Regions from separate parts of the Shewanella sp. 10N.286.52.A9 genome, predicted to be linked through region 1. Evidence: predicted binding sites of a transcription regulator. Region 1 holds the regulator's gene; each other region holds the start of a gene.
What was found. The regulator sigma-54, encoded in region 1, starts transcription at its own class of promoters, with help from an activator protein. The targets are predictions, from matches to a motif close to GTTGGCACGNNNNTNGNNT.
Positions count from the first base shown of each region.

Region 2: a site for sigma-54 is predicted at 3,986-4,004, ahead of AB4128_RS11655 (flagellar hook-length control protein FliK). Genes of this name have one in related genera too.
Region 3: a site for sigma-54 is predicted at 4,398-4,416, ahead of AB4128_RS13720 (P-II family nitrogen regulator). Genes of this name have one in related genera too.
Region 4: a site for sigma-54 is predicted at 5,662-5,680, ahead of fliE (flagellar hook-basal body complex protein FliE). Genes of this name have one in related genera too.

Region 1 is NZ_JBFRJQ010000006.1:172,666-180,900, forward strand. Features, by position in the region: gene mgtE (magnesium transporter) at 509-1,870, opposite strand; gene AB4128_RS05860 (HPr family phosphocarrier protein) at 2,215-2,487, opposite strand; gene rapZ (RNase adapter RapZ) at 2,490-3,335, opposite strand; gene ptsN (PTS IIA-like nitrogen regulatory protein PtsN) at 3,332-3,775, opposite strand; gene hpf (ribosome hibernation promoting factor) at 3,778-4,065, opposite strand; gene AB4128_RS05880 (RNA polymerase factor sigma-54) at 4,090-5,574, opposite strand; gene lptB (LPS export ABC transporter ATP-binding protein) at 5,779-6,510, opposite strand; partial or broken gene lptA (lipopolysaccharide transport periplasmic protein LptA) at 6,705-7,250, opposite strand; gene lptC (LPS export ABC transporter periplasmic protein LptC) at 7,315-7,875, opposite strand; gene kdsC (3-deoxy-manno-octulosonate-8-phosphatase KdsC) at 7,872-8,235, opposite strand, start outside.
Region 2 is NZ_JBFRJQ010000012.1:171,303-177,618, reverse strand. Features, by position in the region: gene fliO (flagellar biosynthetic protein FliO) at 1-264, opposite strand, end outside; gene fliN (flagellar motor switch protein FliN) at 306-692, opposite strand; gene fliM (flagellar motor switch protein FliM) at 702-1,730, opposite strand; gene fliL (flagellar basal body-associated protein FliL) at 1,758-2,282, opposite strand; gene AB4128_RS11655 (flagellar hook-length control protein FliK) at 2,378-3,880, opposite strand; gene fliJ (flagellar export protein FliJ) at 4,094-4,540, opposite strand; gene fliI (flagellar protein export ATPase FliI) at 4,540-5,877, opposite strand; gene fliH (flagellar assembly protein FliH) at 5,846-6,316, opposite strand, start outside.
Region 3 is NZ_JBFRJQ010000016.1:106,892-115,126, forward strand. Features, by position in the region: gene AB4128_RS13700 (DUF3081 family protein) at 1-246, shown strand, start outside; gene zapE (cell division protein ZapE) at 317-1,513, opposite strand; gene AB4128_RS13710 (response regulator transcription factor) at 1,807-2,427, opposite strand; gene AB4128_RS13715 (polymer-forming cytoskeletal protein) at 2,654-4,012, shown strand; gene AB4128_RS13720 (P-II family nitrogen regulator) at 4,463-4,801, shown strand; gene AB4128_RS13725 (ammonium transporter) at 4,812-6,062, shown strand; gene AB4128_RS13730 (hypothetical protein) at 6,230-6,514, shown strand; gene AB4128_RS13735 (lipopolysaccharide assembly protein LapB) at 6,702-7,922, shown strand.
Region 4 is NZ_JBFRJQ010000012.1:161,790-170,024, forward strand. Features, by position in the region: gene fliD (flagellar filament capping protein FliD) at 1-197, shown strand, start outside; gene AB4128_RS11600 (hypothetical protein) at 203-523, shown strand; gene fliS (flagellar export chaperone FliS) at 538-942, shown strand; gene AB4128_RS11610 (sigma-54 dependent transcriptional regulator) at 1,381-2,811, shown strand; gene AB4128_RS11615 (PAS domain-containing sensor histidine kinase) at 2,944-4,167, shown strand; gene AB4128_RS11620 (sigma-54 dependent transcriptional regulator) at 4,160-5,506, shown strand; gene fliE (flagellar hook-basal body complex protein FliE) at 5,735-6,076, shown strand; gene fliF (flagellar basal-body MS-ring/collar protein FliF) at 6,184-7,803, shown strand; gene fliG (flagellar motor switch protein FliG) at 7,793-8,235, shown strand, end outside.

The DNA of each region.
Region 1 (8,235 bases):
GTTTTTAGATTAATGATTGTTATCAATATCCCAGCTGCTCAATCCAAGGTGATGGAAGAAGTGCCACTGATATTGACAGTTTTCAATGAACATTCTTAGATAATTCATACTTAACTCCCTGTATTACATCTCTAATCGAGTCATAAATTGGTCAAAAATGCATCTACCTCTAAGGTGGTATATATCTATATGGAATAGTCGTGCCAATTTTGAAATAAATATTTTATCGTTAATTAACAGTTAGTTAGTTTTTTAGTGTGTTAACTCTAAAAAAATGCGTTGTGCTACATTGGTGCAAATTATCCATTTTGGTGCAAGGTGGTGATTTATTGGTAAATTTAATTTACCAGACTTTTTGGGCGTCATTTCTAGTGACATTAACGGTAAACCATTATCACTTAATCAGTATGAATGAGGAGTGTTACAGTGAGTCGTTTATGATTTAGAAGGATTAAAAAATCCATGCCGTTTGGCATGGATTTAGTGAGATGCGAAGGACGGATATTGACTACATTAAGAAGATCGTCGCTAAACCTAAAAAGGCAAATAGGCCGATGACGTCGGTTACTGTGGTAAGCACCATACCACCTGCTAAAGCAGGATCGATGTTCAACTTTTTCAGTAAGAGTGGGATACTGGCGCCTGCAAGACCTGCAACAGTCATATTAATGAGCATGGCGCCACCAATCAAACCACCTAAGGCCATATCATCTTTCCACAGCCAAACGGCAAAAAATACCAACACTGACCACATGATGCCGTTAAGGAAACCAATGGCTAACTCTTTGCCTATTAACCAGCGAGAGTTACTTTGACCAATATGCCCAAGGGCAATACCACGAATGACCAAAGCCAATGTCTGGTTACCAGCAACGCCGCCCATGCTCGGAACAATGGTCATTAAAATGGCAATAGTGGCAAACTGCTCAAGGGTGCCTTCAAACATGTTACTGACAGAGGCAGCAAGTAAAGCAGCAAATAAATTGATTGTTAACCACAAAGAGCGTCGGAAGGTACTTTTCATGACGGGACCGAATGTGTCCTCGTCATCATCCATCCCCGCCATCCCCATCATGGAGTGCTCGGCATCTTCACGGATAACATCGACGACGTCATCAATGGTAATACGGCCTAATAACTTCTGCTGTTCATCAACGACAGGGGCTGAAATCCAGTCATGACGTTCGAATAACTGTGCCACTTCATTATCTGGCATATCAACAGGGATACTTTCAAGCTCCGGATCCATGATGCTGCGGATCGTTTCGCTAGGGTTACAGGTTAATAGATCGGCTAAACGGACCCCGCCAAGTACATGGTCGTTTTTATCGACCACATAGAGTGTATCTGTCGTATCGGGTAAATTGCCTCGTTGGCGTAAGTAACGCAGTACCACATCAATATTCACGTCGGGACGTAAAGTCACGGTATCGGTATTCATGATACTGCCGGCAGTATCTTCAGGGTAGGATAACGCTTGTTCAACTCGGTGACGGTCTTGGCTACTCATCGATTGCAGTACTTTCTTATACACTGCATCTGGCAAGCTACGTAAAATATAAGCTAGGTCATCGGTGTCCATTCCTGAAGTGGCTTGCGCAACTTTTTCAGGTGTCATGCCACTGATAAGCGAATCTTTTAACTCTTCACCGAGTTCTTCAAGAATTTCACCGGCTTGTTCTTGGTCGATAAGTTGCCACAACACTTGGCGTGTTTTAGGGGGAGATGACTCAAGAATGAGGGCGACATCAGAAGCGGCCATATCATGCAGCATATTGCGCACATGCACAAACATACCACTACCAAGTGCTTGGGTGAGCTGATTTAGGCGCTGTTCTGTAAGTTCGCTATCTATCACTTCGATACTCATTCGCCACTCCTCAAAAATTCGATTGCTAATATTAACTTAACAGTGTGTAAAGGGAGAAGCAGTTTCTAATATGGCGTTGATTGCCGTATAAAAAATAAGCAGGTTATGGTGTGGGTCATGACATTATTATAGTTAACTATAACTGTTTGTTGTTGATAATTTGCCGTTGATTGGTTTAATGCGCTTTGAGCAGCGCAAAAGCTTAGTTTAAGCGTATTCCCGAGTAGGATATGAGGTTAATAAAGCATGGCTGTTAGCGGTTTGGAGTCGTAAATTTCAATGTTTTGCTAGTAAGTGATAACTAGCAACGAGTTAGCCTGAAAGCGTTAAATCATATAAAAGGATTAGCTTTCTTCGTCAAATTTGTCGTTAATCAGTTGGCAAACCGCATCTAGTGCTTGCTGCGCATCAGGGCCTTCAGCCTGAACAGTAATCACTTTTCCTATACCACTTTCTAGCATTAATAAACCTAACACACTCGCTGCGCTGGCTTGTTTGTCACCTTGAATCAAGGTAATGCTGGCTTTAAATTCCGTAGCCAATATAGCTAATTTTGTTGCCGCTCGAGCATGAAGCCCAAGTTTATTACTGATGGTGATTTCTCTGGAGATACTCATCGTCACAGGTTGAGCTCTCGGTGGCGAGCGCTAACTTGGTGTTTACTGTTACTGAAGCGCTGTGTGAGTTGATCTGCAATATAAACCGAGCGATGCTGTCCACCTGTGCAGCCAATCGCGATGGTAAGGTAACTGCGATTATTGCGCTCAAGGTGCGGCATCCAAGTATCAAATAAATTCTCAATCTGCCAGATGAACTTATTGACTAGGGGTTGTCTGCCTAAGAATTCTTGTACTGGTTGATCAAGACCTGTTAATGGTCTTAACTCTGGCTCCCAATGTGGGTTTGGCAAAAAGCGGACATCAAACATAAAGTCGGCTTCAGTAGGCATACCGTGCTTGAATCCAAATGATTCAAAGTGAATGACTAATTCTTTATCAACACTGCCCATAAGAATTTGTCGGACTTGATCGCTCAAATCGTAAATATTCAGCTGAGATGTGTCGATGTAGTGATCAACCATTTTGGCAATTGGTTCGAGCAATCGACCTTCAAGTTGAATCGCTTCTTGTAATGAGATTTGATTTTTTGACAGCGGGTGTAATCGACGTGTTTCACTGTATCGTTTTAGCAGTACTTGATCATTGGCATTTAAAAATAAACTAATGATCGTGGTATCGTCGGACAATAAAGCAATTTGCTGCTCTAATACTTTGCCTTGCTCTTCGATATTACGCACATCAACACTGATGGCGACAAGTTCGTTATTTCCTTTTAGCTGCTCTAGTAGGCTGCCAATCAGTGGGAGAGGCAGGTTATCAACACAGTAATAACCTAAATCCTCTAACACTCTTAAAGCAACTGACTTACCTGAGCCCGATCGTCCTGATACGATGACAAGTTTCATGCAGTAATAACCTGATACAGTTCTGTAGCGTCATGACTCTTTCGAAGTCTTTTAAGGATGAGTTTATCGCTTAATTTCTCAGCCATACTTGATAACGTGCTTAAGTGTTGCTGACATTGCTCAGAAGGAACCAATAAGGCAAATAAAATGTCTACTGGCTTCTTATCAATAGCATCAAAGTCGATAGCTTCTTCACATTTGATCAAAATAGCGATCGGCGATTCAATGTCGTCTAAACGCCCATGTGGAATCGCAATGCCATTGCCGATACCTGTGCTACCCATTTTTTCACGTGCTATTAAACTTTCGAAAATAGCTTGTGAAGATAGAGTAGGGTACTGGTCAGCCATTAAATTGCTGATAAGTTCCAGTACCTTTTTCTTACTGCCCGGAGTGGCACAGGTAGTGCACGCCGGCTGCAGGATGGTGCGAAGTTCCATCGTTAGTGTTTAATTAACTTCTCTTTGTGTTTAATTACCTGACGGTCTAATTTGTCTATCAGGGCGTCAATTGCGACATACATATCTGCGTTTTGAGATACGGCAAAAACTTCACCTCCTTTGAGGTGCAATTTAGCTTCGGCAATCTGTTGTAACTTTTGTACATTGAGCACAACGTGAACATTATTGATCTGTTCGAAGTGACGTTCAAGCTTTGAAAACTTAGTTTGCACATACTCACGTAAAGATTGAGTAATTTCGATATGGTGTCCAGTCAGGTTAATTTGCATAGATCATCCTCCAATAACAAAGGCTTATAAGCTTTTGCGTTGGTTTGAGGGAGGGATGAGCATTGCTTCACGATATTTGGCGATCGTACGCCGAGCAACATTGATCCCTTGTTCAGCCAGTAGCGTCGCCATTTTACTATCGCTAAGTGGCTTTTTCTGGTTTTCTGCAGCGACCAGCTTTTTGATAAAGGCTCTGATTGCTGTAGAAGAACACTCTCCGCCATCATCGGTACTTACGTGGCTAGAGAAGAAGTATTTTAGTTCAAAAAGGCCGCGAGGGGTGTGCATATATTTTTGAGTTGTAACCCGTGAGATGGTCGATTCATGCATCTCTACCGCTTCGGCAATATCATTTAATACCATAGGCTTCATGGCTTCTTCGCCGAACTCAAAGAAACCTTGCTGGAATTGAACAATACAATTTGCCACTTTTAACAGGGTTTCATTGCGGCTTTCAATACTTTTAATAAACCATTTGGCTTCTTGTAAGTGACCGCGAATGAATTGGCTGTCAGCTTGATTGGCTGAGCCTTTTGCCATGGCGGCATATTGCTGATTTACGCCTATTTTAGGCATATTATCTGGGTTTAATTCTACGACCCAACGGCCATTCTTTTTAAACACTGTGACATCTGGGATGACGTACTCATCTTTGATTGGAGTAATTTGTAACCCTGGGCGAGGGTTCAGTGTTTGGATAAATTGAATCGCTTCGCGTAAATCATCTTCTTTAAGCTTGGTTTTACGCATTAGTAATCTGAAATCACGGCCTGCTATTAAATCTAGGTGTTCAGATATCAGTAATTTTACATTTTCTATGCAAGGGATTTCGCTTGGGTATTGTCCCAATTGAATCATCAAACATTCGCTTAAATTTCTTGCAGCGACGCCCACTGGATCAAAATGTTGTACACGCTTTAAAACGGCTTCAACCTCATCAAGTTCAATATCCTCAAGACCGAGTGCATCGAGAATATCTTCTGTTGATTGGGTTAAGTAACCTCTATCATCAATTGCGTCGATGATGGCTGTCGCAATGGCGAGGTCATTTTCAGAAAATGGGGTTAAGTTTTTTTGCCATTCTAAATGTTCGTATAAACCTTCAGTCGTTTCACCTTGAAATGGCATATCGTCATCACGGCTTACAGCGCCAGAACCTGAGTTAGGAGAGGCGGTGTAGACTTCATCCCAAGTGGTATCCATTGGTAAGTCTTCAGGCATGGACTCTTTCGTAAGTGACTCTGTTGTATCGACTGATGAGGTGTCTTTTTCTACGCTGACTTGGCTGTTATCGCTAAAATCGGTGTCAGTTTGCTGAGCATTGTCTTTGACTGGTTCTTTTGCTTTGGCAAACTCATCCTCAAGCTCAAGAAGAGGATTTGAGTCAAGTGCTTGCTGAATTTCTTGCTGTAGCTCCAAAGAGGAAAGTTGCAATAAGCGAATGGCTTGTTGCAACTGCGGGGTCATTGTCAGGTGTTGACCCATTTTAAGTTGGAGTGAGGCTTTCATTTACCGCTTATCCCTAATTGAATTTCATCATCGCGACTACAATGTTATGGGTCTAGCACCTTTGTAAGTGTTAGCTAGACTTTAACCGAACTTGGGTTCTACTTTGCCAAAAATTAGCGTTAAGTTTTGAGTCTAGTGTATAACGCTAAAAAGTGGGACTGGTTGGCCGCGAAAATGCCATGCTTGTACACTAAAGAATGCTAACTATAGCTTGAATTGCTCACCTAAGTATACTGACCTGACTTGCTGATTGTCTAAGATCTCAGCAGGCGTACCTTCAGCAATTAAATCTCCGTGGCTGACAATATACGCACGCTCACATACATCAAGTGTTTCACGGACATTATGGTCAGTAATCAATACTCCAAGACCACGATTTTTTAGTTGTTGAATAATTTTCTTAATATCTATCACGGAGATAGGATCAACACCCGCAAATGGTTCATCTAATAAAATAAACTTAGGATTGGCGGCTAAAGCGCGTGCTATTTCTACACGTCGACGTTCACCACCTGATAGAGCCATACCTTGGCTGTCACGAATATGGGTAATATTGAACTCTTCTAATAAGTGCTCTAACTCTTCGATTCGTTGCTCACTCGATAAGGTTTTACGGGTTTGCAGCACCGCCATGATGTTATCGTGCACAGTGAGTTTTCTAAAAATACTGGCTTCTTGAGGTAAGTAACCAATACCTTTACGAGCACGTAAATGCATTGGGTCTGCAGTCAAGTCGTCAGAATCAATCAAAATACGACCTTTATCGCTTTTGACTAAGCCAACAACCATATAAAAGGTTGTGGTTTTACCTGCACCATTTGGCCCTAAAAGACCAACAATCTGACCCGTTTTAACGGTTAGGCTAACGTTTTTGACAACTTGGCGGCTTTTATAGCTTTTTGCTAAGTTTTCAGCTGTTAAGGTAATTTGTGTCATTATTGCTTTTGCTCTGCCGCAGGGGTCGTTATGTCTGCATTGGTTGAGTTTTGAATATCAGATTCTTGAGGGGTGACTGATTCAAGGAGGGCATCAGTGTTAGTTTCAACAGCATTTGCCTCAGGAGTCACTGTTTGATTCTCAGTTACATTGTTAGGTGCATTGTCAGTCGCATCAGCATCTGGGTTATCAAGCGAATCATTATTTTCTATCGGCGCTTCGTCTGAGTTATCAAGTTCTTCGTTTTCTTTATTCAAGTCAGGGTAATTTTCTGGCTGAAAAATAGTGATAACTCTGTCTTTTCCTTCACCTGTGCTTTCAGCGATCAGTTGCTGTTTATCAATATTATAGCTAATGAGATTACCAGTAACCTGGCTGCCTGCCTGGTCAAGTTTTGCATTGCCTTTTAAGGTTAAAATACTGGTTGAAAGCTCATATTTTATTTCGTTCGCACTTGCGGTACCGATACGGCCATCATCGAGTTCTTGTGAGAATGTGGCTGGATTACCTGTCGCAATCATGGTTTTTTTGCCACCCGACTCTTCACTGAATGCACGTAATTGATCGGCATTAATATTAATGGTGCCTTGCGTCACATTCACTGGGCCGAAGAAAATCACTTGGTTATTTTTAATATCTGCTTTTTGGCTGACGGCAGCAACTTTAAGCTCTTGTTGTAAATCACCTTCTTTGGCATGAACGCCGGTGACTGTCACTAAGCTCAATCCCATTAGGCTCATACCAAGAATACTTTTTCTAATAAAGTCTGTTTTCATAAGCTTATTGAGTGAAAATGTCAGTGTTTTACTTTGCTTCATATGTTCCTTCTACCTGACTTAAAAGCTCTAACTCTTCGGCATTTAAATCAGCATAAAGGCCTAAGCCTTGTATTTTAAAATCTTGTCCTGAGACATTAATTTGTCGATCAGACGTCATGATCATGGTATTTAAATCTAACGCAAGCATACTTGTGGTTAGCGATTGTACTGGTTCATTGATGTTTATTGCATCAATAATAACATTTTTTTCTAGCACCACTTTACCGGTTTCTTTATTAAGCTTGCCTAATTCAGCAGTTAATTGCCACTCAGCTTCGCCGTTTTCTGGATAGATAAGGTATACAGGCTCAGTGAATAGGGTTTCATTGGTTTGCTGAAAGTGTTCCATGTGTTTTGCTGACACCCGGCTTTGTACTAATCCTTGCTCGTTAAATTCTGTGCTTCGTAAGTCATTAGCGATGAATTCTGGACGCGCGGGATCGGGAAGCTTATTGGCTTCCATTTGACTACGCTTCACTTGCACTTGCCAGTATAAAACTAATGCTGCACCAAAGAAGCCGAGAATAGCGAGGGTGGTACGGCTCATATGCTCATTCCGTGGGCGGTTTCGAACTTGTCTTGGCTAACAAGCAGTAAATCAGTTAACTCACGTAAAGCGCCGTTACCGCCATTAATGCGAGTGATCATTTGGCAATGTTGTTTTACGTATGGGTGACCATCAGCTACGCAAACAGCTAAGCCCACTTCTTTCATAACGGGTAAATCAACCATGTCATCACCGATATAGGCCACTTCATCTGGCGTTACATTATAAATACTGAGTAACTCTTTAAATGGTGTGAGCTTATCGTCTACCCCTTGATAGATATGGCTAACACCTAGCGCCGTCATTCGATTTTCGACAATGGCAGACTTTCGGCCTGTGATAACGGCAACACTGATACCG
Region 2 (6,316 bases), on a different contig from region 1:
CTCAACAAGCACCAGTTTTTCTTTTTGCCCTAACGGCGTCATTGCAACGGTTTTTATGACACCTTGGTTAGATTGAACGAGGTTTAGCTTTTTAACGATGTATGCCAGTACAAAAATGATCGCAATCACTAATATCAGGCCACCCATCATACTGGATAAGGCTGCAATATTTGATGTTTCCGCCCCCCGAGTAGCCACCACGGGTGACGCAGCCTCATTGACAGCAGAACTCGCAATGGCGAACAAACTAACAGCATTTAACACAAATAAATCCTTTACTAATTGATGGGTGTTTTATCTCTATTTTACTTAAGCTTTTTGATCCGTTCAGTTTGGCTGATCACATCTGTTAGGCGAATACCAAATTTATCATTCACCACAACCACTTCACCATGGGCAATCAAGGTACCATTAACCATAACATCTAATGGTTCACCCGCCACCCTATCAAGCTCAACAACTGAGCCTTGGTTAAGTTGCAGTAAATTACGAATACTAATAAAGCTTCGCCCTACCTCCATCGAGATGGTGACAGGAATGTCCATGATGCTATCAAGTTTTTCTGCTTCTTCTTTTGAAATAGGCGCAGACTCATCAACTAACTCATCAAGCTCGACTTGTTCAGCAACATTTGCTTCTTCAAGAGCTTGCTCTGCCATCGCTGCTGCCCAATCATCAGTATCATCACTCATTACTTCACCTTATAATTCTGAAATATCACGCGCTTTACCTTTCTTACGCGTAATTAATTGTAGTTCCGATTTAGCGGTTTCTGGTCGAGGTATTTTCTCGCTGATTTTTAACGCTAAGTTATCTCTAGATTTACCTAATTTACATCGATAAGTCGGTAAATCTTCGATTCGCATCATGATGTGTTCTGGTAATTCAATCGGTATCACATCACCAGCTTTAAACTCCATGACATCTCTAAGAGTCACTTCATGTTCAATAATATTGGCATCGATTCCAACCTGTACGTCCATGATTTCATCACGTAATGCTTGGCCCCAGCGCATGTCGGTATCTTGTTTATCACTTTGAACACCCGCATCTAATAATTCTCGAATCGGCTCAATCATTGAATACGGCATCGTGATATGAAAATCACCACCGCCGCCATCCACTTCAATGTGGAATGAGTTAATCACCACAACTTCAGTTGGGCTAACAATATTCGCCATTGCAGGGTTAACTTCAGAGTCAAGGTACTCAAATTCGACATCCATCACTGGCGCCCAAGCATCCTTGTAGTCTTCAAAAATAATTTTCAGCAATAGTTGTACAATGCGACGCTCGGTCGGGGTAAATTCACGCCCCTCAATCTTGGCGTGGAAACGTCCATCACCACCAAAGAAGTTATCAACGAGAATAAATACCAGACGCGCTTCCATCGTGATAAGTGCAGTCCCTTTTAGCGGACTGAAACGCACCATATTTAAACTTGTTGGCACAAATAACGTATGCACGTATTCGCCGAACTTGAGCATTTGTACGCCATTAATCGAGACTTCGGCTGCACGGCGCATCATATTAAACATGCTAATGCGAAGATGACGAGCAAAACGTTCGTTTACAATTTCCAGCGTCGGCATTCGCCCACGCACAATTCTATCTTGAGATGAGAAGTCATATACCCGAGTATCGTCATTCTCATTAATGTCATCTTCATCGACATCATCAACACCATGGAGTAGCGCATCAATTTCGTCTTGGCTTAATAAATCACTCACGTCATCACCTTGGCTTTTTCACTGGCGTTATTGCATTACGAAGCCAGTAAATAGTACTTTTTCGACTATTTTTCGACCCGCTACAGGTTGCAATGTATTTTGCACGTTTAGTAAGGCCATTTGTCTTAACTCGTCTTTTCCAGCTTGAGTACTGAGCTTTTGAACATCAGCAGCACTAAATGTTGTCAGTAACGCATCTTCAATTAAAGGAATATGCATTTTAGCTGTTTGACCATCGTCGCCACGTACCATTAGTTGAACTTTAATTTCAACTAACCTTGCTCTATCGACTCCTGGTAAATTAAACAAAAACGGCCTAGGCATACCGACGTAGTTCGCTTTACCTTTGGTTGAATCATCTTCCACCACTTCACTTGTTGCTGCTGTGCCCGGTGTCGTTGAAGCAGACTCTTCATCTCCACCTAAAAAGAACATTGCAGCACCTGCGATAACCGCAAGCAACACCACACCTATCACAATAAAAATGATGAGCTTCTTTTTACTTTTAGGTTGGTTCTCTGTGGTTAACTCTAAAGACTCTTCTTCAGCCATAATTCATTCCATTTATTTATTGCGCTGCCAGTAAAATTATTAACATTCGCTATAGCGCACCAACAGTCTTAACTTGTTGGCTATAGATTACCGACTTAGGCGTAATAATCTATAGCAGAATTGCTACTCAGTGAATGTTTTGCTGCAATGTCGAGTTCTTGTGCTGATATTTCATCCAACATCGCATCACCATTGCTGTTTTGTTCATCATATTCAGATTTCGACTCGTTATCACCATCTTGAGAAACATGACTATCAGCAAGTTGAAGTCCTTCTTCAGCTAACATTTCGCGTAACTTAGGAATCGCTTGTTCGACGAGATCTCTTGTTTGTGATTGTGCGACTTGGAACTGTACTTGAGTTTGCTCACCGTGAACTTGAACTCTCACGACCATATGGCCGAGCTCGGCAGGATCAAGTCGAATTTCAGCATGTTGAACGCCTTGTCCAACCATAGTGATTAATTGCTGCTTCATCACTGGAGCAAATTTTTGAATCATATCTTGCATGTTCACCGCAGCTTCAGCCCCTTGGCGTAAAGATAGCTGAAATTGTGGGACATCACTTTTATGTTGCGCCGTAAAGCTGCTTTGATTTTGTAATGCTTTTACTTCAGTTGACTCAGGTGTTAACTCAGACGTTGCTGCGCTAGCAGCTGAACTGGCCAACGCTGCATTTTTAGCTATTTGTTTATCCATTGACACAGTTAACTCAGCTTTGGACAAATTGATTTGAGGCACTTCTTTAGAGGATGACTTCGTCTCTGCTTGGGTTGCTTCGCCTAATATCGTGCCTTTTTCGGCATTGAGATTCGCCTCTGCAGAATTTTTACTGGCTTGCATTTCAAGTGTCGTATTAACCACTGACTGAGGATTCACTAATGATGCATTATTTGTTTGATTGGTATTAGCTTGCGTATTGGACGCTAAATTAGCGACGTTTTTAACTGAGTCACTGTCAGCCGCACCTTCATTAGCATTTGCAAGCACAGCTTGCTTATCTGTCAGAGCCATTAAAGGCAACGCTTGTTCACCGCTTAGCTGATGCTGACGATTGAAATCAGCAATCAATTGATTAAGCTGCGCTGGCGTAAGGCTCGCTAACTTCTCGCTATCCATTGATGAAAACTCACTTAACTGAGTGAGCTGTTCAGCCGTCAACGATGATAGAAAAGCGTTGACGGTTTCATCAACCTCAGTCTCAAGTTGTTCATCAGAGTTGATTGTCTGAGTATTTGCCAATAACTCAGAATCCAGCATGTCAGAATCTATTGCTGAGCCTTCGTCCGCTAAAAGCTCTTCATCTAACGGCAATTCTTTGCCACTTGGATCTGAAGGCCCGACTTTATCAAAATTTTCAGACATACCAATTTGCGCAAAAATTAACTCTACATCAGCCTCTTCAATTGCGACATCAGACTGCTCTTCTACATTTGTCTCGCTACTTTTTGCCAACTTGGTCTTTTCAATATCCATTTGTGACGCTTGGTTAAAAACAGATAGAAAAGATTGATTATCAGCACCTTGCGATTTATCTGAACCAGTAACACTTGCAACTTTACCACTATTGCCTAATAAAATATTACTCATCTGCTGCATAACCAACTCCAAATCACTCCCCTAATCGAAACCATTAACAAGGTCATTTCTGGGGGTTTATCCATTGTCACAAAGCTGACACTTTGCGAAGTTAATACAAGTAACAAGCAAATTAAATGCCAAACTTTTATCTTTGTAAAAAGTTGAAAATTGGTAAGAGTAATGACAGTGAAATGAAACTAATGATGAATTGATAAAAATAATAAAAAGACCTTAGCGAGATTTCATGCGGATAAACTGCTGCATAGCAAATTCATCTGATGCTTTTTGTTCCTTTTTATTGGCAAGCTGTTGAGCTTTTTGGGCGTTTTTTTCAAGTAACAATTCAACTGCTTTGCGCTTTTGTTGTTTCTCTTGCCAGTGAACCTGACGATAACCCGTTTGTTTCTCAGCCTCTTTTACCGCATTAACTTGTTGTAATAAGGCTTGATCTACTTGCTTTATAAATTCATGAAAAGAATGATACTGGCTTGCACTGAGGGTTTTCCCTTGGTTTTCGCCCATTTGTTTCATGTATTCAAGTCGATAATTATTAAGCGCATCAAGTTGGCTTTGATGTTTTTGTTGTTCAAGCTGAGCAGACTTTAGCTGAAGCGCAGCTTGCTCTTCAGCTTCTTTGTTCAACTTTAATACGGTTAACAAGGGATCAGTTCGGCGCATTATTTACATTGAGCAGCAATCTGCCCAACCATAGTTTGACTATCATCAAAAGTAATTACATCTTTAAAGCCTTGCCTTAAAAAGGCATTCATAGCCGGTTGTAGGCGAATCGCATTATCAATTCGAGGATCACTCCCTTGGGAATAAGCACCTATCGAAATAAGATCTCTGTTTTGCTGATACAAGGAATACATTTGTTTAACCAGTCGCATAGACTCAAGGTGTTCTGCTGAAATAACCATAGGCGCAACACGACTAATAGATTGTTCAATATCTATTGCAGGGTAATGCCCTGAATCTGCAAGAGTCCTTGATAAGACAATATGGCCATCTAAAATCGCTCGAGACGCATCTGCAATGGGATCTTGTTGATCATCACCTTCGGTTAATACCGTATAAAACGCAGTAATAGAACCTTGACCTGGTCCACCATTACCGGCTCGTTCCACTAAACGTGGCAGCTTGGCAAATACTGAAGGCGGATAACCTTTGGTTGCTGGCGGCTCCCCGACGGCAAGGGCAACTTCACGTTGCGCTTGAGCATATCGAGTTAAACTGTCCATCAATAACAAGACGTTATAGCCGAGATCTCTAAAGTATTCAGCTATTCGTGTAGACGTTTCACACGCTCGAAGTCGCATTAACGGTGAAGTATCTGCTGGCGCGGCGATAACGACCGAACGAGCTCGACCTTCAGGGCCCAAAATTTCTTCAATAAATTCTTTTACTTCTCGACCACGCTCTCCCACTAAGCCAACAACAATAATATCTGCCGTAGTCCCCCGGGTCATCATGCCAAGTAGCACACTTTTACCGACACCAGAACCAGCAAATAATCCCATACGCTGACCTTTACCTACGGTTAGCATGGCATTAATCGCTCTGACTCCCACATCCAAGGGTTCTGAAATAGCCCGTCGAGAAAGCGGATTAATCGGTGGTGCATGTCTTGACGCTTGCTGTTCAGTGTTTAATGGGCCTAAACCATCCAACGGTGCCCCACTACCATCAAGCACGCGCCCTAATAAACTTAAACCGACATTTAACCCAGATTGCTCCCCCAAAGGTTGAACTCTTGCTCCTGGTAACACACCTCTTAATTCTTCTACCGGCATCAAATACAAGAGCTCATCATCAAATCCAACCACTTCAGCAATTAGCTCACCAGCCATAGTTTCAATTGAACATAAACTACCGACAGGTGCACGACAGCCCGTTGCCTCTAGCGTTAACCCTACAACACGCACCAATTGCCCACTTGCAACAGGGCGCAAAGGGCTGACTTTTTGGCTTTGTATTTTGAGTTTATTCAGTAGCTGATGTTGACGGCTTTGCATCGTCGATATCCTCAGCAGTTACAGAAGTGTCAGGAGCTTGACTCGCTTCCTCTACGGGCGCGTCTGATGCTGCTAGATTGGCTATTTCAGGGGACTGCTGGTTTGGAGACAATGCAGCGTCAGGCTCACTCTCATCTGCAATCGTTGTTTCTGGCTCATGTCGAACTGGTGAAGATGTCGTCGTTGAATCCAAATTACTTGCTGGTAGTTCATCGACAATATCAGTTTGATAAAAATTGGAATCCGATTTCACCGTTTGAACATTATGCTGAATACCTTGTGCTTGCTCTTGAAGCTGAGAGAGCACCTGCTTCATTCTCTCTTCAACTCGCAAATCCACGCTTGAACGTAAGCTATTAATAATACAGTCACCGGAATTCAGAGAAGGATCGGCATCGATTTCCCAATGGTTTTTTGCTAACTGAGCATCACTGTACAT
Region 3 (8,235 bases), on a different contig from region 1:
GTCTTTAATAAAATCGTTGAATGTGGTGAAAAGCATAAAGCTGAAAATGGCTACAACTCTCGCTATCATTTATGTGGACTGCAAGCTGAAACAGGCTTTGATGGTTACACAATAACGCTGAGTGATGGCAGAACTTCACTGAATATCTACTTCCATAATAAATATCAATTTGATTACCCTGATAACGAAGCGTTTGAAAACTTCATGCGTCGCTTCGGTGATGTGATAAAACACACTGTGCAATAATCGACAGTATGAAACACCTTAGCTAGAGTTGTTATGCTTTATCAGTAAAATCATAAGTTACTGATAAAGCTTATTTGGTTGCTGGTTTGAGCCAGCGCTGCATTTCAACTAAGCGACTCACCGTTCTACGAAACTCAAATGATAAGGCGCCGCCTGAATACAGTTCTGTAATGGTCCATTCTGAGCAGACCGTTAATGATACGCGTTGATCGTAGAGTTCATCGACTAAACTAATAAACCGTTTAGCAGGGTCGTCACTGGTTGCATATTCTAATTGACGCTCGCTAGTTTTATTACTTTCAGCCCCATCTTCCGTACCACGTGCTTTTATCCAAGTTCTAATTTCACCTCCAAGTTGGGGCACTTCATCAATAATCACATGCTTAAATAAGCCTGCGAGCTCGATATAGTCTAAAGCAGATCGAGGCCCGTCACATAGTTGGTCAAATTTAAACCAAATCACTTGATTCACTTTAGCTTGAAAAGCAATTGTACGATGACATATTTCGATATAGCTATGTGTTTCACAAACCGCGGCTTGATGGGGATAATGCTGTCCTGCAATAGTGACAAAATCTTGGTGACTCATGTGCTTTGTTAACTGTATTTGTTGTTCAAGCGAACGGTCAGATTGCGCAGCTATTCGATGGTCAGTGGCGCCAGTTAAGTTAATTTCGTCTACATTAGTTTGTAAAATATCAATAAAAGGTAAAAATCGCTCACGCTGCAATCCACCTTCATATAAACGGCTAATTTCAATATTGGAGGTGGCGACTAAGATGACTCCATGAGCAAAAAGGTGTTCAAACAACCTAGCAAGAATAATTGCATCTGCAATATCATTGACAGAAAACTCATCAAAACAAATGACTTGATATTGAGCCGCATAATGACGAGCAATATGCACTAAAGGATCGGCAATCCCTTTTGTGAGATTGAGTTCTTGATGCACCATAGCCATAAAGCGATGAAAATGTAATCTAAGCTTATTTTGCTGTTTAAGATGATTAAAAAATAAATCCATCAAAAATGTTTTACCACGACCAACATCCCCCCAAAGGTAAACACCTTTGGCAGCTTGCTGCTGAAGACTGGTATCACCGAGTTCTGCTACTTCTTCATTAACATTCACATTATGTTGGAGTTGAATAAATAGCTCGTTGAGGGCAAGTAGCGCTGTATGCTGTTCAGCATCATCGTGTAATCGCAATTGAGATGATTGAGATTGTGCTATTTTGCTTTGATAGAGTTCTAATAACGTTGTCACGCCAAGACCATATTGATTGGTTTATGAGTCACAATATATCAATTAAAAACAAGCTCAAGTATTTAAGGGAAATATAACTAGCGCTATGTGTGAGCCGTCGAGTTGAAAACAACTTGAAGTAGTTTGCTACCCTTATAGGCATACCCATGGTTCAGGCTTCATTACTATCTTGTCTATATCGAGCGAAATAAGACGAGAATAAGAAAGTGCTAAAACCAATCGGCTGCTAAAACGCGATCAACTTCGTAAACCCCGTTAGTACGTCAAACATCTATATAAGCGACTAACCTAAATTACACTTGTGTAAAGACGTAAGAAAGCTGTCCACGGCTTGAAACATTTGTTTTTTTGAAAATGTTTTGAATGTGCATTTTGACTGTATTAATCGAAATACTTAAGTTTGCTGCAATTTGCTCATTAGATAAGCCTTGGCAAACCAAAGACAGCACTTGCTGTTCTTTTTTGGTGGTTAATGACAGTAGCTCTGTTTGACGTTGTGTAATAGGTTGGCGGTTTCTTGATTGAATATAATGAGACATCGCATCATGACTGAAATACAATTTATTATTGTCCAGATTCTTAAAGGCTTCGATGATCTCAATAATCGATGCATCAAAAGACAGTCCACCATGAAACCCATTTGCGATGAGCAAACTTTCAGTGTCAGAGGTCAATTGAGGGCAAAAAGCCAAATGTTTGCCGTCTGCAAGTAATTCTGCCGATAAGTTAGGGATGTGTAATTTAGGATCACTGACATAGTGCAGTAGAATTTTTTTGTGGTGCTCTGCTTGTTGCCACTGGAGGTTAAGCGGGTCGTGGCTAATGGTATTACATTTTAAAAGTTCAGTAATCTGGCAAAGCTGTTGGGTCAAACTTTCAGGTATTTCACCTAAAAAAATATCCGATACAATCATGTCACATCCTTGTTTATAAAACTCGACTATTGAAGATCCTTAACAATAGGTTCGTGAATAATAATTATTCTTAATCACAGTGTCCAGCAATAAGTGATGAGTTATCAATTTAATTGATCCGAAATGTTTACAAGGTGAACTTTATGTAAACGTAATGTTATTTGTTGTTTTTAATTAGTTAGTTTACTATAAGTCGAAAATTTATAATAAAAGGATACTGCTGGGTATGAATAACAAAGGAAATGGGGTGACTTTTATCGGTCCCGAGACTTCATTGGATGGAGAAATGACGGTAAAAGGACCTGCTTTGATCGCTGGTCAAGTCAAAGGTGTTATTCGTTCAACAGACCAAGTTAAAATTGAAGTAGGTGGCGAAATTGACGGTGAACTTTACTGTCAAGAGTTACGTGTTTGTGGTGTTTTCAAAGGAAAATTACACTGTAACAGTCTCGTTATCGTAAGCTCTGGTGTGGTTGAAGGTGATGTTTCGAGTCATAAAATGGAAATTTATGATGGTGGTCAATTCTTAGGTGCAAGAACTAAAGGCCCTGAGCAAGGTGTATTACCTGAGCTAGCAGCTGATGAACAGCCTGTAGCTCCTTATTCTCAACCTTTTAATGACGAGCCGGCTTACGCATCCCCAAAGCCTGAAGCGCCTATTGCAGAGGCGCCGATAGCTCAGGCTGCAAAAGTGAGTAATGTTAACGTAATGGCCGAGCCTATTACTAACGTTGCTGTTGACACTCCTAAAGTAAAAACTGAAATAAAGCCTGATGTAACGCCTGAGATTAAGCCAGAGTTTGTCGCTGATGAAATGACAGTTAAGACTGAAGTCAAGTCAGAAAAACCGGCTCAAGCACAAGAGATTCGTACTCCTGCACCATTAAATAGCGTGCCAGAAAGCGAACCAATGCCAGCGCCTAAGCCGATGTCAAAACTTGAGATTAAGCCACAACCAAATCCTCAAGCTCAGTTAGCGGCAAAAGCAGCAGCAGAAAAAGCGCAACAAAAGAAATCAGGTGCGACTAAATTTGTTGTTGCCGGTGTGGTATTAGCTGCAGCCGCAGCTGGTGCAGTAGTTATAAAGCCTGAATTAGGCGAAGCCGTGATGGCGAAAATTAATTCAACGACGAACACGCAATCAGCAAAATCTGAACCAGCAGTAGAAGATGCAAGTATTGCCAACGTTGAAACTACTGCAGCAGTTGAAGTTATTGATGCTGAAACAGCCCTCGCTGAGTTAGATCAAGCTGCAGCAGCTAAAGCCGTTGAAGCTGAAGCGGCGACAGAGCTTGTTGCAGACGTTAGCGAAACGTCTTCTGACAGTGTTGATGAGTCTATCAATGAGACTTTGGCTGATGAACAAGCTGATTTATTAGCAGAACTAGAAGGCGTTGACAGTGAATTGACTGCCGACATCAATACAGAAGCTGATGATATTGTCGAAAGTGCTGTAGCGTCAGTTGAAGATGATAAAACAAAAGTTGATAGCCTACTTGCTGATTTATTAGCAGAAGAGCGAGCTGACTCTACAGAAGCGACTGAAGCGACTGAAGAAGCAACGACAACAGCGGGTAATTTATAAGCCGTAATGCTTAATTTTACATGTTTAAAGGCCCTCATTTGAGGGTCTTTTTTATGCCTGAAACCCAGTGTGACACCACTCGGCGCAACGCTTTTTTTCCTCAGATTTTGACAACATACCAACTTCTTTAGCCCATCCTTTGATCTATCGTTGTTTTGATTTTTATCCGTAAGTTTACGTTTCTTCTTGGAGTTTCAATTGTTATTGAGTGCTTATTTCTATTAGAACACGAATGAATTAATAGCTCTTTTGAGTCAATTTTGGAGACGAGAAGGATGCGCTAATCTTGTGCGCACCGAAATAGCGCTGCACTTATATGGTGCGAAAGTTTGAGGTTATTGAATGCAATAAATTAAATATTTCAACAAAAACATTATCTTACAAGTTTGGCCTAATGATTGAATTGTTATTGCAAACAAATTTATAACAATCACACTTTTGGAGGTCGAGATGAAACTCGTCAGCGCTATCATCAAGCCGTTTAAATTGGATGATGTCCGAGAAGCAATTGCAGGAATGGGCATTGAGGGAATGACTGTTACTGAAGTTAAAGGCTTTGGACGTCAAAAAGGTCACACAGAACTTTATCGTGGCGCAGAATATCAAGTTGATTTTCTTCCTAAAGTAAAATTAGAAATTGCGACAAAATCTGAAAATTTAGACATGTTAATTGAAGCTATCACAACAGCAGCTCACACCGGCAAGATTGGTGACGGCAAAATTTTCGTAACTGATCTTGAACAAGCAATCCGTATTCGTACGGGTGAGCTTGATAACGAAGCATTATAAGGGGGCTGAAATGGAAGAGTTAGCAGCGTTAGGAACAACAGTAACAGAATTACGATTTGCACTAGATACATTCTACTTTTTGATTTCAGGTGCGTTAGTGATGTGGATGGCAGCAGGTTTTGCCATGCTTGAAGCAGGTTTAGTTCGTTCAAAGAACACCACTGAAATTTTAACTAAAAACGTTTGTTTATATTCAATTGCCTGCGTCATGTACCTACTTGTCGGTTACAACATTATGTATGTTGATAATGTTGAAGCGGGTTGGTTACCTTCATTTGGTTCATTAATAGGGTCACAATCAGCCGATGCGGATCACGCACTTGAGTCAGATTTCTTCTTCCAAGTTGTGTTTGTCGCTACTGCAATGTCGATTGTGTCTGGTGCTGTTGCTGAACGTATGAAGCTATGGTCATTTTTACTTTTCTCAGTGGTATTAACAGGTGTTATTTACCCAATTGAAGGATACTGGACATGGGGTGGTGGTTTTATTTCTGCTGCTGGTTTTGTTGATTTTGCAGGTAGTGGTATCGTGCACATGGCTGGTGCAGCAGCAGCGATTGCTGGCGTACTGTTACTTGGGGCTCGTAAAGGGAAATATGGCGCGAATGGCGCAGTAAACCCAATTCCTGGTTCAAACTTACCAATGGCGACATTAGGTATGTTTATCCTATGGATGGGGTGGTTTGGTTTTAACGGTGGTTCTCAGTTATTAGTATCAGATGCTGAAAATGCATCAGCAGTAGCAAAAATCTTTGTTAACACAAACTCTGCAGCCGCATTTGGTGCAGTATCAGCACTCATTGTTTGTAAAATTGTTTGGGGTAAAGCTGATTTAACCATGATTTTAAATGGTGCATTAGCTGGTCTAGTAGCTATTACCGCTGACCCATTATCACCTTCATTATTGATGTCTGCAGTTATCGGTGTCGTTGCTGGTGGTGTGGTTATTTTCTCAATCGTTGGTTTTGACCGCATTAAAATCGATGACCCAGTAGGTGCAATTTCAGTGCATGGTGTATGTGGTTTCCTAGGTTTAATGCTAGTGCCATTATCAAATGCTGATGCAAGCTTTGGCTCGCAGTTATTTGGTGCTGCAGCAATCTTCACTTGGGTATTTGCCGCTTCATTTGCTGTTTGGTTTGTCCTTAAAGCAACTGTTGGTATTCGTGTTACTGAAGAAGAAGAGTATAACGGTATGGATGCATCAGACTGTGGTGTTGATGCATACCCAGAGTTTGTATCGATTAAATCAGCGGGTTAATAACTGAAAAATCGTTTATAAAATCGTGTATAAAAGCAGAGCTATTTAGCTCTGCTTTTTTGTTATACTGATGAAATACCAATGCTCTTATTTGAATAGGTCTCACTATGGCTAAGTCACTTAGGTTAACGCTTCTTATTAGTGTTATAGCACTTGCAGGAATAACGATGAGTACGCTAAGTCATGCGGGTAAAGTTGTGGTTCGTAAATCATCTGAACCTTTTGATGCCTTTGCCGTTAGAGATGCGGTTCAGCAAGATCATCAGTGGCAAGAAATGCTACGTATGCAACAACAAATTCAAATCCTTCAAGCGTTGCCTTTAGGGTGCCTCGCAGTCGCTGTTCCATACCATTATTATAATTGTGCAGGCAGTATGTACCGACCTTATATGCATCAAAATCAAGAGTTATTTATTCAAATTGACCCGCCTAAAATACCACAAGTAAAGTAATTACTATCTTCTTGGTAATGTGCTTCGCTATGTTCTTAGCGATATACATTGCCCAGTTTATTCCGTTTCAGTTGATTGTTGCTGAACAGCCTTAACCTTATTGAAAATATTTTTTGTCACATTTATATATCTCAATTTTCGTACATGCATCTATGCTTAATAAAGGTGTTTTGTGCGGGGCATAAATATGTTTCAAAAATATGAAAATAACAAAAAAAATAATAATGCAATTTTACCTCGCAATAATATACAGCTAAGCCTTTGTTTGGCATTGCTATTACCTCTCTTTCTTTTTGGCTGCTCTAGCACTCAAACCCATCAAAGTTCAGCCAATGCCACGGAGTTGTTTAATGACAGCTATTTCACACCAACGGCAATACCAGCAACAGAAACAATCTATGAGTTACCTGAGGGCATGGTTAATGAGATTAAGAAAGCGTATGCCCGCTCAGGTGGAGTTGTTGGAAATAAAAAGCCGGTTAATGTTTGGCTTGCTGAGTACATTGATGCAGAAAATGGTGGATTTGAATATCGTGATCATTATACGCGAATGGCCAGCGTTACCGCACAAGAACGAGCAGGCAATTGCATGTCTTTAGTTGTGCTGTCCACTGCAATAGCTGAGGCATTAAATGTCCCTGTTAAGTATCAAGACATAGATGTCGAGCCTATTTGGGATAGACGTGGCGGTTTTTATCTTGTTAATGGTCATGTGAATATGAAGCTGCTCCATCGAGACGACATCAACTCATACAGCTTTAGAGGGTCTGAAATTTTAGTCGACTTTTTACCTGAGCGTTCAATTAGAGCCTATAGAATAAAGCAGATAAACAAGCAGACTTTATCGAGTATGTACTTCAATAACGTTGCAGCAGAAGCATTAGTTAAAAACGAGTATGACTTAGCTTATGCACTATCTAAAAGAGCGATAGAATTAGATCCATATTATGTAAATAGCATTAATACCTTAGCTGTGATTTATCGCCATAAAGGTTTAAACAAACTCGCAGAGCAAGCGTATCGGCATGTATTACAGCTTGAGCCTGAGAACATTACGACTTTATATAACTTAGCCTTGATATTAGGTGAACAAAACAGATTAGATGAATGGCAACAAGTACATAAAGTATTGGAGCTTGCACGGATTAAAAACCCTTTCTACTACTTTGATATGGCGCAACAAGCTTATTTTGAAAAGCAGTATCAAGAGGCGCTAGTCTGGTATAAGCGCGCGGTTGAAAGAGCCGACTATCGACATGAGTTTTATTTTGGCCTGTCTCGCGCTTACTGGGCGACAGGTGATGAGAGGCGTGCGAAAAAGAATATGAAAAAAGCACTGGATTTGAGTATTGATGAAGTAAACCAACATCGCTACAAAGGCAAGTTGCAAGCTATGATGCGCCATTAGTCCGATAGCCCAGCAAATAAGTGTGAAAAACAAAAGCCTCGTCGTGGCTCATTATAAAACCATGCTCAACGTGTGTTGCTCATGGTTTTTTCGTTTATGACTTTGAGCACGCTGTGTGATATTAACTCAATCTAGCCAAATAAGCGCAGATAATAAAAATTTCATATTTATTCAACTAAACCGAACTTAATGAATTTATTATATATTTTATTTTTGTTTATCTAAACTTATTGATTAACAGTCATTTAAATACATAAAACTGATAAAACCATAGATTGAACGAATTATTGTGTGGTACTGTTTGAATTATAGA
Region 4 (8,235 bases), on a different contig from region 1:
GTAATAATAGTTTAACCAGTGAGAAAAGCCGTTTAGACGATCAGCGTGATGCGTTTAGTTTGAAAATGGAGTTACTTGAAGCACGTTTATTTAAACAGTTTAATGCCATGGATTTGGTCGTTGCATCATTGAATCAACAAAGCTCTGGATTAACAGAGCGATTAAATTCATTACCAGGCTCTGTGCCAAGTAGCTAATTTATATGAAACAACTATCTGAAAAAAACCTGCAAATAGAAGAATTGCTAAAAAATATTGATAATACTCCTTCAGAAAATGAATCTTCTGATGAGTTGGTATCTAACTTGCTAGTACTTATAGGTGAGCGTCAAATTTTACTCGATAACCTGAAATTTGAAGATGAAGAAACTGAAAGAAAAATGTTAGAACAACAGATTTCTATTGGCAAAGTGTTTGAGCAGAAGGTCATAGCATTGCAAAAACACATTCAATCTTTACTTCAGGCTAGAAAGAAAAATCAGCGCCAAATTAATGTTTATCAATCTATAGACTCAAATAAGTAGCAAAGGTGAATCCTATGAGAGGATCAATTAAATCTTACCAAAAGGTATCAATCGACAGTGAGATAGCTGTTGCTTCTCCACATCGAATTATTCAAATGATGTTCGATGGTGCTTTATTACGATTAGCGCAAAGCCGATACGCAATTGAAAATCATGATTTACAGGCTAAAGGTGTCGCGATTAACAAAGCAATAGGTATCATAAATGGCTTGAATAATAGTCTTAATATGGACGTCAAAGACTCTGTTGCAAGCAATTTAAGTGATCTTTATGATTTCATGTTACGCCGTATTTCAGAGGCAAACGTGAATAATGATGTGATAGCCATTGATGATGTCACAAATATCCTTAGAACGATTAAAGAAGGTTGGGATGCAATCCCTGCAGAGATGCATCAAATGACGTCAGAAGCGAGTTAATTTTGATATCATTGTAAAGGGCGCCATAGGCGCCTTTTTCGTATTTCGACATGTAAAAATGAACGTTTCTTTTCGTCCATAAATGGCATTTCCAGTCTGGCTTATCGTATTGGTTGTATATAAAAACAGCTGTTAGTGACTTAAATCAATAGCATGGTAGAATATTGGCTGATCAAGCTTGATTCTCTTGCTCTGATAATACAGTATTTATTTTTGCGTATTCGTTTAAACTTTATTGCAGTTTTGGCTATATTTAAGTAAAGATTAAAAAATATGTGTTCGCGATCTTCTATGTTAATGTTTATATTATAATTGTGTCATCTGACTCATAGAAATATAGCGTGATAAACTACATTCAAGTCAGGTGAGCGTTATTGATTTTTGATAACGAAGAATTTTGACTCTGAATTACTAATAACTAGAGCTTTGGCCTTCTTAATGATGCAAATAGAACAACGAATTTTAATTGTTGCTGAACCTTCTGAGCGCGTGTCTCGTCTTTGTTGTATTTTTGAATTTTTAGATGAAAAACATCACCTCATTTCAACTGATGATCTTGCGCCGTTAACTCGTGACTCTCGTTTTAGAGCTTTAGTTATCGACACTGAATCTGTTTCAGCTGAATTCATTAAAGATGTGCAATCCTCAATCCCTTGGCAACCCGTTCTATTAATCGGTTCGCAAGAGATTAATGGTGTGAATGTACTTGGTACAATCGAAGAGCCAATAAACTATCCTCAGCTCACTGAGCTGCTTCATTTTTGCCAAATTTACGGTCAAGCTAAGCAACCTCAAATACCAACCAGCGCTAATCAAACCAAACTGTTTAGATCACTTGTTGGTCGTAGTGAAGGGATTGCCAATGTTCGTCACCTAATAAGCCAAGTCGCAACGTCTGATGCCACTGTGTTAGTGCTGGGTCAATCTGGTACAGGTAAGGAAGTGGTTGCTCGTAATATTCATTATATGTCAGAGCGACGTGATGGACCGTTTATTCCTGTCAATTGTGGTGCTATTCCACCAGAGTTATTAGAAAGTGAGTTATTTGGCCATGAGAAAGGCTCTTTTACTGGCGCGATTTCTACCCGTAAAGGTCGCTTTGAACTAGCTGAAAACGGCACATTATTTCTAGATGAAATTGGCGATATGCCGCTGCAGATGCAAGTAAAACTATTACGTGTACTGCAAGAAAAAGTCTTTGAACGTGTCGGTGGTTCTAAAACGATTACAACAGATGTGCGCGTGGTTGCTGCGACTCACCGTGATCTTGAAACCATGATTGATAAGAATGAGTTTCGTGAAGATTTATACTATCGACTAAACGTATTTCCAATTGAAATGCCGTCGTTAAGTGAACGACGTGATGACGTACCACTGTTACTGCAAGAATTAGTTAGCCGTGTGTTTAATGAAGGTCGCGGTAAAATTCGTTTTACCCAACGTGCGATAGAGTCATTAAAAGAACATAACTGGTCTGGTAATGTACGTGAACTGTCTAACCTAGTTGAAAGGCTAACCATTTTATTCCCAGGCGGGCTTGTCGATGTCAATGACTTACCACGTAAGTATCGTTATATTGATGTGCCTGAATACAGCGTGGAAATCAGTGAGGAGCAACAAGAGCGTGACGCCTTAGCTTCAATTTTCAGTGATGATGAGCCAATCGAAATCCCTGAAACACGATTCCCAAGCGAATTACCTCCTGAAGGCGTGAATTTAAAAGATTTATTAGCCGAGCTTGAAATCGATATGATCCGTCAAGCACTTGAGCAGCAAGATAACGTCGTTGCAAGGGCTGCAGAAATGCTTGGTATTCGCCGAACGACACTTGTTGAGAAAATGCGTAAATACGGTATGAGTAAAGACTAGTATCATCGCGCAAAAAATGTTCTATTAAAGCATGCCTTTTGGCATGCTTTTTTATGCCTCTTGATAAGTTTGATTAAAGTGGCATACCAAATGCATTAGCCTGTTAAAAGTAAATATTTTGACGGAGTGGCTATGTTTTCAGCGCAACTAGTTTCAGAACAATCAGTAACGGCGCAAGCATCAGCAGAGCACTATGCCTTTAATATAGATGACGATTCAGTTCAGCAAAGCACTGCTAAAATTGACTTAACTGGCTCAGTCAGTTCATCGGCGCCTTTTAATCAGCAGTTTATTGAACAAAATGAGCGAGCGGTTCCGCAAAAGGCGGCTAATATGTCAAATCAAATGGCACATATATTACAAGCTATGCCATCTGGCGTTGTGATTATTAATGGGGATGGTGTTGTCACTCTTGCTAACCCTGTGGCCACTGAATTATTAGGCAGACCTTTACAAGGTGCCAAGTGGTTTGAAATTATTAATCGCGCTTTCTCTCCCCAAGAAGATGATGGTCATGAGGTTTCTCTTAAAAATGGTCGTCGAGTTAAGTTAGCAATTACCCCTTTAACACCGGAGCCTGGTCAGTTAATTGTATTGACGGATTTAACTGAAACCCGCTTACTTCAAAAGAATTTATCGCATTTGCAGCGATTATCAGCGCTTGGGAAAATGGTCGCAACATTGGCTCATCAAGTCAGAACCCCGCTTTCTGCTGCAATGTTATATGCGTCGAATTTAGCCAGCCCTAAGTTGGCTGAAACGGCTAAAAAACGCTTTCAGTCTAAGTTAGTTGATCGCCTTAATGAACTTGAGCGACAAGTTAATGACATGCTGCTAATGGCTAAGAATAAACAAGATGATGTCTCAGAGGCTTTATTGGCTGAAGCAATTATTGAACCTGTGTTAGCTAACTGTGAACCTATTGCTGAAAACAAGTCGTGTAAATTACAGTATTTTAATCATTCTAGTGATGCGATTTTAGCTAATGGCAATGCATTAAGTTCAGCGATTAACAATTTAGTGATGAACAGCTTAGAAGCCAATGCAACTGAAGTACGTATCATAACCAGTTCAACCGATCATCGTCTGAATATTGATGTGATTGATAATGGTAAAGGGCTAGCTGCTGATATGCAGCAACAAATACTTGAGCCCTTTTTTACCACAAAAAGCCAAGGTACAGGACTTGGGCTTGCTGTAGTGCAAACCGTTGTGAGAAACCATAACGGCACGGTGCAGGTGTCATCGCAACCCGATAAAGGTTGCCTTATCAGGCTTTCATTCCCAGTGCATAATGTTGATGAACAAGTCAACGCTAAGGCAAGTTTAACTCAAACGGAGACTTCTCATGGGTGAAGCAAAATTACTACTCGTTGAGGATGATGCATCGTTAAGAGAAGCATTACTGGATACATTGATGCTAGCTCATTACGATTGTGTTGATGTTGGTTCAGCCGAAGAAGCCATCATAGCGTTAAAATCTAATGATTTTGATCTGGTTATCAGTGATGTTCAGATGGATGGCATTGGTGGCATCGGCTTATTAAATTACCTCCAGCAAAATAATAATAAGATTCCAGTATTATTAATGACAGCTTACGCCACCATTGATAATGCGGTAAGTGCCATTAAGTTAGGCGCGGTGGATTATTTGGCGAAGCCATTTGCGCCAGAGGTGCTGCTCAATCAAGTGTCACGCTACTTGCCGTTAAAACAAAACCTCGATCAACCTGTTGTGGCTGATGACAAAAGTTTGGCATTACTGTCAATTGCACAACGAGTCGCAAGTTCCGATGCATCAGTGATGATTATGGGGCCGAGCGGTTCAGGTAAAGAAGTGCTTGCACGATACATTCATCAAAACAGTGCCAGAGCAGATGAGCCTTTTATTGCCATTAACTGCGCCGCTATACCTGAGAATATGCTTGAAGCAACCCTATTTGGTTATGAAAAAGGCGCCTTTACTGGCGCTTATCAGGCGTGTCCTGGTAAATTTGAGCAGGCACAAGGCGGGACGATTTTATTAGATGAAATCTCTGAAATGGAGCTTGGTCTGCAAGCTAAACTTTTACGTGTGCTGCAAGAAAGGGAAGTAGAGCGCCTTGGCGGTCGTAAAACGATATCGCTAAACGTTCGAGTGTTAGCAACTTCCAACCGTGATTTGAAAGAAATGGCATCTTCAGGAGCCTTTAGAGAAGACTTATATTATCGCATTAATGTGTTTCCGCTTACTTGGCCTGCATTAAATCAGCGACCTGCTGATATTTTACCGCTTGCTCGTCATTTGATTGTGAAACATGCAAAGCTTGCGAATATTTCACCAGTACCCACAATCGATGATGTGGCTTGTAGAAGGCTGCTGACTTATCGCTGGCCTGGTAATGTGCGCGAGCTTGATAATGTCATTCAACGAGCGCTGATATTGCATACAGGTGAAGAGGTGACAAGCAATGATATTGTGCTTGATAGTGCCGAAGTGCCGCTGCAGCCTACTGAGCAACAAGCTAAACCGAGCACAGAAACAGATGGCTTAGGGGGAGAATTAAAAGCCCAAGAACATGTGATTATTTTAGAAACATTAAATCAGTGTAATGGCAGCCGTAAAGCGGTAGCTGAAAAGCTGGGAATTAGCGCAAGAACCTTACGATATAAAATGGCGAAAATGCGCGATATGGGCATTCAAGTGCCGGCTTAATTTTCTCCTGTTAACGTATCTGTTGTTAACGTCAGCCAGAAAACCTAGCACTTTCGCTAGGTTTTCTTATCTACAATGACGATTGCTGCGCACACATTGAGCAAACTCACTGCTTTTTACCCCCAATATCTATTGTTAATACGCATTTTTATATTATTGGCATCCTAATTGCTAAATCTATTGTAACTGGTTTTTAGTCGTCAAATATCCGACGAATAGGAGTTTACAATGCAGGTTAGCGGAAATCCTTTTTTACAAGAAATGCAATCACTTCGTGGTGAAATTTCACCTAATCTTCGTTCTCCAATTCAACCGGATATGACTCAGAAGGTGGGTAATACATCAGGGGCTGATTTTGGAGAGTTACTTTCTCAAGCCGTTGGTAGTGTTACCGCTTTACAAAAAAATTCCGCCAACCTAGCGACACGTTTGGAAATGGGGGATTCGACAGTCACACTGTCAGATACTGTAATAGCTCGTGAAAAGTCAGGTGTGGCATTTGAAGCAACTGTGCAAGTAAGAAACAAGCTTGTTGAAGCTTATAAAGAAATTATGAGCATGCCTGTTTAGGCTCTTATCAGATTAGAAAGTAGGTAATTATTGTGAGCACAGATCTCGTATTAGATTCAGATACCGTTGATAGCACAGGGATTCAGCAAGAGAACAAATCTGGCTTAATGAGTTCATTTGGCAGTGCTGATTTCATGCGTCAAATCACCATGATATTAGCGTTGGCAGTCTGTTTGGTGCTGGCGGTTTTCATGATGATTTGGGCGCAAGAGCCTGAGTTTAGACCTCTAGGTCAGATGGAAACCAATGAAATGATCCAGGTTCTGGACGTTCTCGATAAAAATAAAATTGCCTATAAAATTTCTGGTGATGTAGTCAGTATTCCAGAAGATAAGTATCAAGATGTAAAATTACTATTAGGCCGTGCAGGTGTTGAAACCTCAAGCCAACCAACTGATTATTTGAGTAAAGATAGTGGCTTTGGTGTGAGTCAACGCATGGAGCAGGCGAGATTAAAACAAAGCCAAGAAGTCAATTTAGCTCGTGCAATTGAAGAGCTTAAAAGTGTTACTCGTGCCAAAGTGATTCTAGCGTTACCAAAAGAAAATGTATTTGCCAGAAACAAATCTAAACCTAGCGCAACCGTAGTCGTTAACGTGCGCCGTGGCAGCTTAGGCCAAGAAGAAATTGATTCCATTGTTGATATTGTCGCTTCTGCTGTTCAGGGTTTAGAGCCTACTCGAGTCACAGTGACTGACTCTAATGGCCGTTTACTTAACTCTGGAAGCCAAGATGGCGCTTCAGCAAGAGCTCGCCGTGAACAAGAGTTAGTTCAACAAAAAGAATCTGAATACCGTAATAAGGTTGATTCTATTTTAATGCCGATTTTAGGCCCTGAAAACTTTACCTCGCAAGTGGATGTCAATATGGACTTCACAGCCGTTGAGCAAACAGCAAAACGTTTTTCTCCTGATTTACCAGCAGTACGCAGCGAAATGACCATTGAGCGTAATTCATCGGGTCAGGCAATGGGTGGTATTCCAGGTGCATTATCAAACCAACCACCTATGGAGTCTGATATTCCACAAGAAGTGGGTGAATCTGAAGCCACAGCGGCTACTGGAGACAGTTTCCGCGAAGCGACTCGTAACTTTGAGCTTGATACCACGATTAGCCATACTCGTCAGCAAGTTGGCGTGGTTAGAAGGTTAAGTGTATCGGTTGCTATTGACTACAAGCCAGGACCAGTTGATGAAAATGGTGTGGTAACAAGAGTACCTAGAACCGAACAAGAGCTGACTAATATCCGACGTTTATTAGAAGGGGCGATGGGGTTTACCAGTCAACGTGGTGATACGTTAGAGGTGGTAACGGTTCCATTTATGGACCAACTAATTGAAGAATTGCCAGCGCTTGAAATGTGGGAACAACCATGGTTTTGGCGAGCGGTAAGGCTAATACTAGGCGCATTATTAGTGCTAGTTCTGATATTATTTGTTATTCGTCCAATGCTAAACAGGTTATTGAAATCTAACGAAGTTGAGATGCCTGAAGAAACACGTTTGGGCCATGAGCTTGCTGAAATTGAAGATCAGTACGCTGCAGACACATTAGGCATGTTAAATACTCAGCAAGCTGATTACAGTTATGCTGATGACGGTTCGATTCAAATACCGAACCTGCATAAAGATGATGATATGATCAAGTCGATTAGGGCATTAGTGGCTAATGAACCTGAACTTTCTACCCAAGTAATTAAGAGTTGGTTACAAGAAGATGGCAAATGATGACGTAGCAGTTGCAGAGGCAACTAAAGGGTTTAACCCTGATGACTTAACGGGTATCGAGAAAACGGCTATTTTGCTGTTAAGCCTAAGCGAAGCTGATGCAGCTTCGATTTTGAAGCACCTTGAACCTAAGCAAGTCCAGAAAGTCGGTATGGCAATGGCTGCTATGGAAGAGTTTGGCCAAGAAAAAGTCATTGGCGTTCATAAGTTATTTCTTGAAGAAATCCAAAAATTCTCATCTATTGGCTTTAATAGTGAAGAATTTGTCAGAAAAGCATTAACAGCGGCACTTGGTGAAGATAAAGCGGGTAATTTGATTGAACAAATTATCATGGGCAGTGGTGCCAAAGGTTTGGATTCATTGAAATGGATGGATGCACGTCAGGTTGCCACCATTATTCAGAATGAGCATCCGCAAATCCAAACTATTGT